Regions from separate parts of the Mesorhizobium sp. B2-5-3 genome, predicted to be linked through region 1. Evidence: predicted binding sites of a transcription regulator. Region 1 holds the regulator's gene; the other holds the start of a gene.
The links. Region 1 encodes LexA, which represses DNA repair genes until DNA is damaged. Its sites were predicted from a motif close to TGTTCNNNNTGTGTTCNG; they were not measured.
Positions count from the first base shown of each region.

Region 2: uvrA (excinuclease ABC subunit UvrA) is a predicted target of LexA. The motif match lies at 1,976-1,993, and genes of this name have one in related genera.

Region 1 is NZ_VFUS01000011.1:53,859-58,067, reverse strand. It holds gene kynU (kynureninase) at 1-1,021, opposite strand, end outside; gene FJ867_RS22975 (TetR/AcrR family transcriptional regulator C-terminal domain-containing protein) at 1,018-1,695, opposite strand; gene lexA (transcriptional repressor LexA) at 2,162-2,905, shown strand; gene FJ867_RS22965 (ComEC/Rec2 family competence protein) at 2,899-4,209, opposite strand, start outside.
Region 2 is NZ_VFUS01000013.1:110,449-114,657, reverse strand. It holds gene FJ867_RS24650 (SRPBCC domain-containing protein) at 1-419, shown strand, start outside; gene FJ867_RS24645 (ATP-dependent Clp protease proteolytic subunit) at 451-1,056, shown strand; gene FJ867_RS24640 (hypothetical protein) at 1,152-1,433, shown strand; gene uvrA (excinuclease ABC subunit UvrA) at 2,143-4,209, shown strand, end outside.

The sequences.
Region 1 (4,209 bases):
CGCGCTCATTGCCATCGCGCGGGCTTTCGAGTTCGAGGCCGTAGGCGCCGCATTTTGCCTCGACCAGTTGGATGAACAGATCGGTCAACGCCATGCTCTTCCTGCGCACCTCTGCCATGTCGACGTCGTTCCAGACATCGAGCGCCCCTTTGAGCGCGCGCATCGACAGCACAGGCTGCGTGCCGCAGAGAAACCGGCGGATGCCTGTGCCGACAGCAAAACCCTGTTCGAAGGCGAATGGCCGCGCATGGCCCCACCAGCCGCTGAGCGGCTGGCGGACATCGCCATGGTGGCGCTCGGCCGCGTAGATGAAGGCCGGGGCACCCGGGCCGCCATTGAGATATTTGTAGGTGCAGCCAACGGCGAAATCGGCATTCGAACGGTCGAGCTCGACGGGCAAGGCGCCGGCGGTATGGCAGAGATCCCAGACAATCAGCGCGCCGGCATCATGTGCCGTCCGCGTCAGCGCGGCCACGTCGCGCAACTGCCCGGATTTGTAGTTGACGTGGTTGACCAGGATGACCGCGACCCGCTCGTCGATCAGTTCTTCTATGGTCGGCGCATCGACACCCTCGAGCCGCAGCACCGTGCCCGGCCGCGTCGAGGCAACGCCTTCGGCCATATAGAGATCGGTCGGAAAGCTGTCCCCCTCGGCGACGATGACTGACCTGTCCGGCCGCATCCCGAGTGCCGCATGCAGCACCTTGTAGATGTTGATCGAGGTGGTATCGCAGACCACCGTCTGGCCGGCGGCGGCCCCGATCAGGCGCCCGAGTTGGTCGCCGAGTTCGACCGGCATGTCGAACCAGCCGGCGGTGTTCCAGGCGCGGATGAGATCCTGCGCCCACTCCTGCGTGGCGGCCTTCTGCAGCTCGCCGAACACGGCGGGCGAAGCGGCGCCCAGCGAATTGCCGTCGAGATAGATCACCCCCTGGGGCAAGGTGAAGCGGTCACGCATGGCACGCAGCGGATCCGCGGTGTCCATTGCCTCGATCGCTGCGAGATCGGGAATTTTGCTCATGGTCGCGATGTTCCTCGGTGAGAAGAGCGCCCTGGAAACGGGCCGGCTGTTTTGCCGCCCGGGCAAGGGCTGGCCGCATAGACGCGCAAGAACAGGGTGAACGCCCGGTTCGATCTTTGCTCGATTTCCGCCCGAGGCAGTTCCTCGAGCACCCCAACGATCCGGCGAACCTGGAGATCGCCGATCAAAAGACTGATGTAGATGTCGGCGGCTTCGGCAGGATCGTCACAGGCGATCAGGCCGGCCCGACTTGCGGTTCGAAGCAGGTCGCCAACAAGCGGCATTATGGTATTGCGGCCGAATTGCGCGATCGATTGGCCAAGCGTGCCTGTATCGTTGACGTCGCCGGCCGCGGCGCGATTGAGCGCCACCGCCTTGTCGCCCGTCACGAGGGTCAGCAGGACTGGCCCGAGCAAGTTCAGGGTTTCGAGCGGATCGCGCGCCTGGTGAAGGGCGTCCTCCAGCAGCTTCCTTGCCTCTCCCGCATTGGCTTCGATCAAGGATCGAAACAGGGTCTGCTTGTTGCCGTACCAGTTGTAGAGGGTTTCGTTCGAGGCCGATGCCCGCTTGGCGATAGCAAGCAGGGAGGCGCTCTTGTAGCCGGTTTCCCGGAGCACCGCATAGGCGGCCTCCTCTATCCGTTCGCGTCGCGCGGCCTGCTTCGGCGTGATCATTGGTGTTCCTCTTCGAAAACCGTACATTATTATACGGTTTCGTCAAGCGAACGGGAAGCAAGGAGCGAGCGAACGCAGCCCATCGCGACCAGTGGTGGTGTCTGGCCGTTTTCCGGCGGAAGTTGGCATTTTGGTTTCGTTTCGTTCACGAGCCGCAGGGGTTTCTAATCCGCCCAAACGCACCCCGCACCTGCCGGTCACCCAGCTTGCAGGCTTGTGCCAAGAGTGGAGACCGGTCGGGCCACAGGCCATTAACCAAAATAGTTTCAAAGGGCCCGGGAGCGCATTGACGACGGACCGCGCTGGCAGGATGCTGGCTGCGGGAGGGCATTTCGTTTCCGTCGCCTTAAGAAATTCATTAAACTTTAAATGGTTGCGGAACACAACTGGAACAGATAGTGTTTGTTCTGGGTTTGTTTTCTGATTCTGGTTCCAGACCCTTCGTGCAATGCCTTTGGGGGCCGCCATGCTCACGCGCAAGCAACATGAACTCTTGATGTTCATCCATGAACGGCTGAAGGAAAGCGGCATTCCGCCGTCCTTCGACGAGATGAAGGAAGCGCTGGACCTCGCCTCCAAGTCGGGAATTCATCGGCTGATCACGGCGTTGGAGGAGCGCGGCTTCATTCGCCGCCTGCCCAACCGGGCGCGCGCGCTGGAGGTGCTGCGCCTGCCGGACTCGATCGCGCCGGGTCTTAACGCGGCAAAGAAGTTCTCCCCGAGCGTCATCCAGGGCAGCCTCGGACAGGGCAGCAGCCCTAGCCGGCAGATCAAGCCGGCGACGTCTTCGCGTCTGCCCGCTGCCGGCAATGACGACGATGCGGTTTCAGCGGTGTCGATCCCGGTCATGGGTCGCATCGCAGCGGGTGTGCCGATCGACGCCATCCAGCATCAGACGCATTCCATTTCAGTGCCGCCTGACATGATCATGGGCGGCGAACACTATGCGCTGGAGGTCAAGGGCGATTCGATGATCGAGGCCGGCATTTTCGACGGCGACACGGTCATCATCCGCAATGCCGACACCGCAAGTCCCGGCGAGATCATCGTGGCCCTGGTGGACGAGGAGGAAGCAACGCTGAAGCGCTTCCGCCGAAAGGGTGCTTCGATTGCGCTCGAGGCTGCCAATCCGGCCTATGAAACACGTATTTTCGGACCGGACAGGGTCAAGGTGCAAGGCAAGCTGGTCGGCCTGATCAGGCGCTACTGAGCGGGGTCGGCGGTGGGCTTTTCGGGTTTACGGTAAGGCGGCAGTCCCCTTGCCTCGCGTGAGAATTTCCGCTGTTCGTGCCAAGGCCGATATGGCCTGTCGACGGCAAAGCTGACCCGTGCCGGTGCCGTCGCCGATTGCTGGTCGAAGAAGACGGCGGCACTTCCCTTACGAGCGAGCTGCCGCTTGGTGATGACGAGAACCAGCGGATTGTGGCAGGGATCGTAGCCTGCGGGGTCGTTGATGACGATCAGATCCGCATAGGAGCAGGCCCTCCAGGCGTCCTTGCGATCCTCCACCTGCGCGATGATCGCCCCCGAGGTATGCCGGGCCATGCACAGGCCCGTGAAGCAATAGAAAGGCGCTCCCGCCGGAAGTTGCGCGGGATCGAAGATGTCGAACTGTCGGTCTCCGCTGTCGAACAGTTCCGGCGCAACGATGGTTTCGGACTTCAGCGCGCGTTTCCAATTATCGACGGTGAATTCGTTCGGGCGCGCCCGGTTGATCGCGAGCTCGCCGCCGCCGATCGGCAACGCCACCAGGCGGGCATCCTCCGAAATCAGCACGTCCGGCGTGCGCGTGTCCGAGACGGTCAACAGGCCGGCGAGCGCGAAGGGAAGTGCCGCCAGCCGCAGCCATGTCGTGGCCATCGTCGCGATGACCAGGGCGATCGCCACCAGAAGGACGGATTGCTGCGAAATCAACCCGACCGCGTCGACCGGCGAGCGTTGCGAGATCCATCCTGATATGGCGATCATCGCGGTCAGTCCCTTCCCCATCAGATAAAGGGATGGTCCATCGAACCCGAACGGCATCAGCAGCGCGCTGGCAACCGCAAGGAACATCACGACCGAAACGATCGGCATGACGGCAAGATTGGCGAACAGGCTGAGCGGCGACACGCGCTGGAAATGCCAGATGGCGAAAAGCGCCGTGGCGCTTCCCGCGATAATCGAGGTCATCGCGAGCCCACCTGTCGCCAGCAGCAATTTTCGCGTCAGGAGGCCGGGCAAGGTCCGTTGCGGCGGCGGGGTCCGCGCTTTGTCGGCTTTGCGATCCGACCAGCCGGCATAGGCGCCCACCAGGGCCGCGGTGGCGGCGAACGACATCTGGAAGCTCGGCCCTACCACCTCGTGCGGCGACACCACGATGACGGCGATCGCCGAAATAGCCAGATTGCGCATGGTGAGTGCCGCCCGATCGAACAGAACGGCGATCAGCATCACCGCCAGCATGATGAAGCTGCGTTCGGCGGCGACAACGACGCCCGAAATGACGAGATAGGCGGCGATCGAGAAAAGTGC
Region 2 (4,209 bases), on a different contig from region 1:
CGGAAAAGGTATGGCGGGCGCTGACCGTGCCCGAATTGCTTGCGGCCTGGATGATGCCCAACGACATCAATCCTGAGATCGGCAGCAATTTCGCCTTTGCCGGGCCGGATGCGCCGATCGAATGCGAGATCCTCGATGCCGAGCCCGGAAAAAGGCTTCGCTATTCCTGGCGGGAACAGCCGCGGCCCGACGAGGAACGGAACCCACTCGACAGCATCGTCACCTTCACGCTCGCCCGCACCGTTTCGGGCGGCACGCATCTGCATATTATCCATGAAGGCTTTGCCCGTGCGGCGACATCCGCCGCCAGGCCCATGGTGACCATGGCAGGTGTCGGCTGCCGGCTTTCATTCGCTGCGAGCGCCTCCGGCCGTACGGCCGCCGCCAATTCATTTTGCCTTCTGCAGCGCGCCGCTTGAGTGGCCGACACATGAAAAACGGAGAGAGACGATGACCGGTTTTGCCAATCTGGTGCCGATGGTGATCGAGCAGTCGAGCCGCGGCGAGCGCGCCTTCGACATTTTCTCGCGGCTGCTGCGCGAGCGCATCGTCTTTATCAACGGCGAGATCAACGACGGCATGTCGGCGCTGGTCTGCGCCCAGCTTCTGTCGCTGGAATCGGATAATCCCGACAGGGAGATCTCGCTTTACATCAACTCGCCTGGCGGCGTGGTGACCAGCGGCTTCGCCATCTACGACACGATGCAATACGTCAGTTGTCCGGTGTCGACGGTGTGCATGGGCTTTGCCGCCTCGATGGCTTCGTTCCTGCTGATGGCTGGCACGCCGGGACGGCGCATCGCGCTGCCCAACGCCAGCCTCGTCCTGCACCAGCCGCTGGGCGGCTTCCAGGGTCAGGCATCGGACATCCAGCGTCACGCCGAAGGCATCCTGCGCACCAAGCGGCAGATGACCGAACTCTATGCGCGTCATTGCGGCCGCACCTATGAAGAGGTCGAGCGCACGCTCGACCGGGACTATTTCATGACCGCCAAGGAAGCGAAGGCATGGGGTCTCGTCGATCATGTCTACGATACCCGCAAAAAGGCGGCGTGACCGGCACAAGCACGATGAATTGCGACGCCCCGCCGTCCGGCGATTTGATGACCGCCGGTCTGGCCACCTCGGCGGGGCGGCGCTATAACCGCCCGATGATCGACAGCCGCTTATTCCGACCTTGGCGTCTTGCCGTCACTATTTTCGCCGGTGCGCTCATGCTGGCCGGCGGCGCCTTTGCCAACGACAGCCAGAAAGGCAGCCTGCCCGGTGTGGCCGGCGATTATCGCATCGCCAAGCCGGCCCCGCAGCCCGAACCCGATGACGCCTTCCCCGCCAACGGAAACGGCCAGTTCAAGATCGGCGATACCGATGTCAGGATTTCTGGCAGCATCACGGTCGATGTCGGCGCCGGCGGGATCAAACCGCCGCGGTAGCCGACATGTCGCGGGCCGTCAGTACCTGCGCGTTCCCCCAAAAGAGCAGCCCCGCCGTGCTTTTAGCAAACAGACGGGGCTTTTCTGGATCTATAATCCAATCTTTCGCCGGGAATGTTTTACCGGCTTTAGATTTCGGATGCTTCGCGGCGTTCAGCCGACGATCCGACCAGTAGTCTCTGATTTTGGTGCATCCGGCAGGGTCACGTCGGAAGGCGCTCGCGTCTCCCTGGCATTCATCCCTGCCGCGGCTCCAGTCACTGCTGGAGCCTCAAGGGACTGTCCGGTGGCGTCATGCTCCACTCCTGTGTCCGTTGCGACAATCGTCGTCAGAAGCACTGATCGCAGTAGCCCGCGGCGTCTCGCAGGCCGCCTTTGGGCGGCGAGGCCATCGAAAGACAGCCGGCTTCATTGACGTGTGGAGTCTGCTCCCCTCAGCCGGGGACGTCAACCGCTCGATGTCCGATCGGAAAAATTGTGATCGAGCGACATATCCCCTGATGGGAACCACGCCGCCTGCTCCACCGCTTTTGTCAGGAGCGTGTTCGGTCTTTGTTCTTTCCGCTTGCCCGTTCGTGCGAAAGACGGTTAAACGATTTGGTCGAGAATTGTGGCGTCTCTCGACGCGGCGGCAAAAATACCTACATAGGGGACGGCCGGGGAAAACCCGCCGATCCCACAAATTCCAGATCTGAGGCGGCGACCGGCAATGGCCGACCATAAATATCTTTCCATTCGCGGGGCGCGCGAACACAATCTGAAGAATGTCGATCTCGACCTGCCGCGTGACAGCCTGATCGTCATGACCGGCCTGTCGGGCTCCGGCAAATCGTCGCTTGCCTTCGACACCATCTATGCCGAAGGCCAGCGCCGCTATGTCGAGAGCCTGTCCGCCTATGCGCGGCAATTCCTCGAAATGATGCAGAAGCCGGATGTCGACCAGATCGACGGCCTTTCGCCGGCCATCTCCATCGAGCAGAAGACCACCTCGAAAAACCCGCGCTCGACGGTCGGCACCGTCACCGAGATATACGATTATATGCGGCTTCTGTTCGCGCGTGTCGGCGTACCCTATTCGCCGGCCACCGGGCTGCCGATCGAGAGCCAGACGGTGTCGCAGATGGTCGATCGCGTGCTGGCGGTCGAGGAAGGCACGCGCCTGTTCATCCTGGCGCCGATCGTGCGCGGCCGCAAAGGCGAGTACCGCAAGGAATTGCTCGAGCTGCAGAAAAAGGGATTTCAGCGCGTCAAGGTCGACGGCGTCTTCTACGAGATCGCGGACGTGCCGCCACTCGACAAGAAATACAAGCACGACATCGACGTGGTCGTGGATCGCATCGTCGTGCGTGGCGACCTCGCAACGCGCCTTGCCGATTCCATGGAGACCGCGCTGAAGCTCGCGGAGGGGCTGGCGGTGGCGGAGTTCGCCGATAAGCCGCTCGATGCCAGTCAGACGGGCGAGGATTCGGTCAACAAGTCGAAGAACGAGACGCATGAGCGCATCCTGTTCTCGGAAAAATTCGCCTGTCCGGTCTCCGGCTTCACCATTCCCGAGATCGAGCCCAGGCTGTTCTCGTTCAACAACCCGTTCGGCGCCTGCCCGACCTGCGACGGGCTGGGCAGCCAGCGCGCCATCGATCCCAATCTGGTCGTCCCCGACGAGAACGTCTCGCTGCGCGACGGCGCCGTCAGCCCATGGGCGAAATCGACTTCACCCTACTACGTGCAGACGCTGGAGGCTCTCGGCAAGGCTTACGGCTTCAAGCTCGGCGACAAGTTCAAGGATTTGACCGGGGAAGCCCAGGAAGCCATCCTGCGCGGCACAGGCGAGCGCGAGATCACCTTCCAGTATGATGACGGCCTGCGCTCCTACAAAACGACCAAGACCTTCGAGGGCGTCATCCCCAACCTCGAGCGGCGCTGGAAAGAGACCGAATCCGCCTGGATGCGCGAGGAAATCGAGCGCTTCATGTCGGCCACCCCCTGCCCGGCCTGTCGTGGCTACAGGCTGAAGCCGGAAGCGCTGGCGGTGAAGATCGCGGGCAAGCACATCGGCGAAGTGACCGAACAGTCGATCCGCAAGGCCGACCAGTGGTTCACCGACCTGCCGGCGCAGCTCAACGACAAGCAGAACGAGATCGCCGTGCGCGTGCTCAAGGAAATCCGCGAGCGGCTGCGCTTCCTCAACGACGTCGGCCTCGACTATCTCACTTTGTCGCGCAATTCCGGCACGCTGTCGGGCGGCGAGAGCCAGCGCATCCGGCTGGCATCGCAGATCGGCTCCGGCCTCACCGGCGTGCTCTACGTGCTGGACGAACCGTCGATCGGCCTGCACCAGCGCGATAATGCGCGCCTGCTCGACACGCTGAAGCACCTGCGCGACATCGGCAACACGGTCATCGTGGTCGAGCATGACGAGGACGCCATCCTGCATGCCGACTACGTCGTCGACATCGGCCCGGCCGCCGGCATCCATGGCGGCGAAATCATTGCCCAGGGCACGCCTCAGCAGGTGATGGCCAACCCGAATTCGATCACCGGCAAATACCTTTCGGGCGAGCTCGAAGTGGCGACACCAGCGGTTCGCCGCGAGGCGAAGAAGAACCGCCGCCTGAAAGTCGTCGGCGCGCGCGGCAACAATCTGAAGAACGTCACCGCCGAAATTCCGCTCGGCACCTTCACCGCCGTCACCGGCGTATCGGGCGGCGGCAAATCGACCTTCCTGATCGAAACGCTTTTCAAGGCGGCCTCGCGCCGCATCATGGGCTCGCGCGAG